Regions from separate parts of the Zongyangia sp. genome, predicted to be linked through region 1. Evidence: predicted binding sites of a transcription regulator. Region 1 holds the regulator's gene; the other holds the start of a gene.
What was found. Region 1 encodes NrdR, which represses ribonucleotide reductase genes. Its sites were predicted from a motif close to CACNANATNTNGTG; they were not measured.
Positions count from the first base shown of each region.

Region 2: the regulator NrdR is predicted to act here: its motif matches at 1,470-1,483, upstream of ACZ25G_RS05620 (anaerobic ribonucleoside triphosphate reductase).

Region 1 covers NZ_CBDTOK010000006.1:6,272-9,480, reverse strand. Annotated here, with positions in the region: gene ACZ25G_RS00545 (spore germination protein) at 1-39, opposite strand, end outside; gene ACZ25G_RS00540 (DUF421 domain-containing protein) at 242-922, shown strand; gene ACZ25G_RS00535 (DUF4363 family protein) at 924-1,304, shown strand; gene nrdR (transcriptional regulator NrdR) at 1,337-1,792, opposite strand; gene ACZ25G_RS00525 (DUF6514 family protein) at 1,896-2,132, opposite strand; gene ACZ25G_RS00520 (sugar phosphate isomerase/epimerase family protein) at 2,334-3,113, opposite strand.
Region 2 covers NZ_CBDTOK010000087.1:11,626-14,834, forward strand. Annotated here, with positions in the region: gene ACZ25G_RS05620 (anaerobic ribonucleoside triphosphate reductase) at 1-1,444, opposite strand, end outside; partial or broken gene ACZ25G_RS05625 (glutamine synthetase III family protein) at 1,670-3,209, opposite strand, start outside.

The sequences.
Region 1 (3,209 bases):
TTTCCTAAAATAATACTGCCGTTTGATAAAATCAAACATCTGACGACACCTGCCCTTTAGCGCCAGATCTGACGCCATTATATTGGTACTTCTATCCACTTCTTGTAGGATTACCATTTTTACTAAAATTAAACCTATTCTAAAAGATGCTCGCTGTGTATCCTCCCTGCTATCCATAGGAATAAAAAGAATCCCTAGTCAAATAATAACCAGAGATAAAACATAGGAGGGTGGGTGTCGCATGTCCATCATTTTTATACGCACCATCATACTTTATCTTTTGATTGTCTTTAGCCTCAGGGTCATGGGAAAACGTCAGTTGGCAGAGCTTCAACCCTCCGAGTTTGTCGTCACTATTCTAATTTCCAACGTAGCGACTCTTCCATTGGAAGACATTAATATTCCCCTTATTGGCGGTGTGGTCCCCATTCTCCTACTAGTTAGTTTTGAAGTATTGGTCTCCTTTATCACCCTCAAAAGCCAAAGGGCACGAAAAATTGTCTCTGGATCGCCTCGTGTTATTATCCGCGATGGCGTCATCGATCAGCAAGAGATGAAAAACCTCCGGCTTTCTATCGATGATCTGATGGGTCAATTGCGCAGCAAGGATATCTTTGACATCAGTGACGTAGCCTTTGCCATCATTGAAACTACTGGTAGCCTCAGCGTCTATCAGAACTTTGACGCGCGCACCGTTACTCCTAAAGTTATGCAGATCCCTCAGCCCTCCGTCAATGACAACGTCCCACCTGTTGTCGTAGTCAGCGATGGAATTCTTAGCCACCAGTCACTGGAATATCTGCAAAAGGACGAAAAATGGCTGCAAGGCATTCTTGACACTGCCAATGTTACCCTAAAAGATACTTTTCTTATTACAGCAGATCGCAGTGGCGCCTACCACCTGATTAAGAAGGAGGGATAAGATGAAGCGAATGTTGCTTTCCCTAGGAATTATTACTATCTTGGCTGTGCTCTCCGGAGCCAGTTTATGGTACCTAGACAGTATTCATGATGAAATTAGCGTGATGTTACAGGAATGCTATCTCTATGGAGTTGAAGGAAACAAGGAAGCTGCATCGAAAAAATCTCAAGAGGTCTTCGAAAAGTGGCAGGAGAGCGAAAAGTACCTGGTCACCTTCATCCACCATAATGAGCTTAATGAGGTCACCATCGTCACTTCCCGGCTTTCACCTCTCATTGAAAACGGAGAAACTGCAGAATATCTAGCTGAGGTAAAGCAAGCAGTGGTCCTCATTGAGCATATGCGAAGTTCAGAACAACCTCATTGGAAAAATATCCTATAGTAAAATAAAGAAATAACCGCCCCAAGGGGCGGTTATTTTCGTTCACGCAATCGTTTCAGTTCTTCCATAAAGGATTCAACATCAGCAAACTGTCTGTAAACAGATGCAAAACGCACATAGGCGACTTCATCAATTTTTCTCAAATGCTCTAAAACAAGCTCCCCAATTTTTACTGTTGAAACCTCCCTCTCCAAGGAATTGAGCAAGGAAGATTCGATATCATTGACAACCTGTTCTAGGGTCTCAATCGACACAGGACGTTTTTCACACGCCCTCAGCAGCCCATTGAGCAACTTGGTTTTGTCAAAAACTTCTCTGGATTTATCCTTCTTAATCACCATAAAAGGAAGTGTTTCCATTGTTTCATAGGTAGTAAAACGTTTGGAGCAACTCAAGCATTCACGTCTCCGCCTGATTTTGGTTCCTTCTTCGGAGGGCCGAGAATCGACCACTTTACTCTCAGGAAAACCGCAGAAGGGACATTTCAAGTCAATCACCTCATTACTCATACATTAGATCTATTGTACCATAATCCCAGCAAAGTAACAAGTAAAATTAAAACTCGCTCCTTATTTTTAAAGCGGCTCACAATTATGGAAGAAAATCATAGATTACATCCATCAAGTGACATGGAGACACTTGATACTGATTACACATAGAGACCAACTTCTCCACCACACTCTGATTGCATGAAATATCTTGTACTTGTGTATTCTCGTACTCACCATTCAGACGGATGCCATAGATATTCATCTTTTTTCCATTTTTCTCTATTGGCTCGACGGTCAATTCATATACATAATTGCGAATTTCTTTCTTGCCATTCATTGTGTCTCCCCCATTATTTCTGTTGTATCATTTACTAACAGGATAATTATACTCCGAGGAAAACCATAAGAAAAGACAAAGATTTCAGAAATTTCGACTAAATATACCCGTAATTTCACAATTATCTGAGATTTATTTCCACATGTTTATGAAAGTTGTCGGTTGTTTGTCGAATTATAAGAGCAAATCACATGTATAAATTTATGGCAACAAGTTGTTCAAATTCATGTATGATTCATAAAGATCTGTAGTTTTTTGGAAATTATGACGATACAACTCTAAAATGAGAGCGCCATGATAGTCAAAGCCATGCAGTATCTTTATCAATTCAGAGAAATCGACATTCCCCATTCCAATAGGCAAACAATCATATTCAGCTGTAGAATCACTGATGTGGATGTGGCTCAACCCACTCCCCATTGCCTTGGCCATCTCGAGGGGATCAATTTTGGCTCGAATTGCTTGCTTCACATCCAGAACAAATTTAGCATCTTTCCCTAAAGCGCGGGACATATCTTTTATGAAATCCGGAGTCGCACTTTTACATCTCTCCACATTTTCCTGACATAAACACACTCCAAATTTTTTTCCCGCCTCATAGAGCCGATAATACCTCTCAAAATAACGAGCATTTTCAAATCCACTGTCTCGATAATTCCCATGGAATACCACATAAGAAGCGCCGAGGAAAGCTGCGGCCGAAAAAATAGGACGATACATTTCTATTCCATCATGAAACCGGCGTTCATAGTCTGTAAAAAATAAAAATGGCTCGTAGCCCGAGAGAAAGGGATGTACAGATATAACCTGACAATCGTACGCCTCCTTTATTTCTCTCAAATTTCTTAAAAAGGGTTTTGACAACTCTGAAGGCGCATTAAAAAATATTTCCAAGGTTTTAATCCCCATCTTAGCCAGCGTCTCTAAAGCCTCTTCTGTCTGCATTGGATATAAGCACGCTGTCGATACTCCAGCTTTCATCTGACACCTCATCTCTTTCTTCTATTTATATCCATGATTCTGGAAAAATTTCTTTATTGTTTATACTCTATTATTATGATACCATAAGTCAATAGG
Region 2 (3,209 bases), on a different contig from region 1:
GGGGCAGGTTGATGGAGGTGAAGCTCAGGTTGCCGCGGCCGGCGGTCACCTCCCGGCTGGGATCATAGGCATTGCCCATGACACGGGTGCGGCAGCCCATATAAGCTACCTCTGTGTTGTGATCGCCCTCTTTATAATACTGCAGGTTAAAGGGGGCGTCCAGGAAGGAGAAGTTGGGGAACAGTCTTTTGGCGGATACCCGGCAGGCCAGCTTGAACAGGTCGTAGTTGGGATCCTCCGCGTTGTAGCTGACCCCTTCCTTTACCTTAAAGATGTGGATGGGGAAGATGGGGGTCTCCCCATTGCCCAATCCAGCCTCCTCGGCCAGCAGGATATTTTTGATGACCATCCGTCCCTCGGGGGAGGTGTCGGTGCCGTAGTTGATGGAGCTAAAGGGGATCTGAGCGCCTGCCCGGGAATGCATGGTGTTCAGGTTGTGAACCAATGCCTCCATGGCCTGATAGGTAGCCCGATCGGTCTCCTGAAGGGCATATTTCGCCGCAATTCCCTGGAGGCGGGAAGCGGTCTCCTCGTCGAAATGCTGGAGCAGATAGGCGTGTTCCGCCGCCTTATAGGTGGCGTTCTGAGCAAGGGAGGGGATCAGGCCAGTTTCTTCTTTCAAGGCCTGGATCATTTGCTCGGTGAAGTCCTTGGCGTCCTCCCGGCCGGTGAGCAGCTCGATGGCCTTTGCCATGTTGGCCTTGTAGGCGTGGAGGTAAGATTTTCTCACGCCGCCTGCCATAGCGTAATCAAAATTGGGGATACTCTGTCCTCCGTGCTGGTCATTCTGATTGGACTGGATGGCAATACAGGCCAAAGCGCTGTAGCTGTGGATGGAGTTTGGCTCCCGCAGAAATCCGTGGCCGGTGGAAAATCCCCCTGCAAAGAGCTTTTCCAGATCGATCTGACAGCAGGTGGTGGTCAGGGTCAGGAAGTCCAGATCGTGGATGTGGATATCCCCGTTTTCATGGGCCTGGGAATGCTTGGGATCCAGGATGAACATCTTATAAAACTGCTTGGCGCCCTCAGAGCCATATTTGAGCATGGTGCCCATGGCGGTATCGCCGTCGATATTGGCGTTTTCCCGCTTAATGTCGTTGTCCTTAGCCGCTTGGAAGGTCAAGTCCTCATAGGTCTTCATCAGCCGGGTATTCATCTCCCGTACCCGGGTGCGCTCGGAGCGATAGAGGATAAACTCCTTGGCGGTGCGGGCATGTCCGGTTTCCACCAGGATTTTTTCCACTGCGTCCTGGATTTCTTCCACGCTGGGGGTATGATTTCCCAGCTCATTTTCGATATAATCCACCACCTGGGAGGCGAGAGAAAACGCGGTATCATAGTCGTGTCCGCCGGTGGCCTGGGCGGCTTTAAAGATAGCGTTGGCGATTTTTTCGATGTTGAAGGCCACTTCCCGGCCATCCCGCTTGATGATTTTTGTGAGCATGATCGTTTCCTCCCATATATTCAAATACTATATATTGTGTTTATAAAAATGACAATACCAATTGTATAGTATGCATATGGAAAAGTCAAGGGCAAAGGGGAGGAAAATAGCGACAATGATTCACGATTTTTCCCTCTTATTTTTGTCGTATGGGCAATTTTGCACAATAAATATCCCCCTCCTTCCGCGCTTATACGGCAGGAGGGGGATATTTCCAGAGTACTGTTACACCCGGTAGATCAAATCGGTGTAGGTGGGCAGCGGCCAAGCGTCCTCTGCCACCATGGTTTCCGCCCGGTCACAGCATTCCCGAAGCTGATTCATAGCGGGAATGACCATGTCACAGTAATAGCGGGCGGTTTGATACAGGCTCTTTTCTTCCCCGGCGTTGGCGTTGAGCTCCTCTAGGGCGGAGATACCGGCCTTTATCTTGCCGATAAGGGAGGAAAGATCCCGGACAATATCAGAGACAGGGGCCGGCATTCCTCCGGCCTCCTTGATGAGGGAGGCGTCCTTGGCCATTTCGGCGGCAAAGCGGATGCAGGCGGGCAGGATGGAGCGCCGTGCCATATCCACCATGGTGGCGGCCTCAATGGAGAGGACATGGATATAGTTTTCCAGCATGATGTCGTGGCGGGAGAAGCATTCGGCCCGGCTAAAGATATGATGGCGCTCAAACAAGGCCACATTCTTGTCCGAGATCAAAGCGGGGATGGCGTCGCAGGTGGTGTTTAAGACGGGAAGCCCCCGTTTTTTGGCCCGCTCCACCCATTCCTCGGTGTAGTTGTTGCCGTTGTAGATGATGCGGCTGTGATCCGCTACCACGTCGTGGACGATACGGCGGACCTCTTCATGGACGTCAGAGGCGCTTTGCAGCCGCTGGGCATACCGATCCAAGACATCCGCTACGGCGGTATTTAAAAAGATATTGGCGTAGGCGATGGACTGGGAAGCCCCCACCATACGGAATTCAAATTTGTTGCCGGTGAAGGCAAAGGGGGAGGTACGGTTGCGGTCGGAATCGTCCTGGGGCAGATCAGGCAGGGCGGCAGCGGCGGTGTGAAGCACCAGCCGGGACACCGTATCCGGATTGACGCCGGAGGCGATGGACTGGAGCATGGTGGTCAGCTGTTCCCCTAAAAAGACAGAGACAATGGCGGGCGGAGCCTCAAAGCCGCCCAAACGATGGTCGTTGCCGGCGCTGGCGGCAGAAAGACGGAGCAGATCCCCGTATTCATCCACAGCCTCCAGCACAGCGCTGAGAAAGACCAGGAACACATCGTTCTCCCCCGGGTTTTTACCGGGGCTCAGCAGATTTTTCCCTGTGTCGGTGGAAAGTGACCAGTTGTTGTGCTTACCGGAACCGTTGATATAGTGGAAGGGCTTTTCATGGAGTAGGCAGGCCAGGCCATTTTTCTTGGCCACAGTTTTGCAGGTCTCCATGATGAGCTGGTTGTGATCGCAGGCTACGTTGGCGGATTCAAAAACAGGGGCTAGCTCGTGCTGGGCAGGGGCCACCTCGTTGTGCTTGGTCTTGCTGGTGACGCCCAAACTCCACAGCTCTTCATCCAGGTCATGCATGTATTTGCTCACCCGAAGCCGGATCCGGCCAAAATAGTGGTCGTCCAGCTCCTGGCCCTTGGGAGGACGGGCGCCGAAAAGGGTCCGGCCGCAGAGCTTCAGGTCCAGCCGCCGCTCGTAAAGAGCCCGGTCGATGAGGAAGTATTCCTGCTCCGCGCCCACGGTAGCCATGACCCGTTTGACG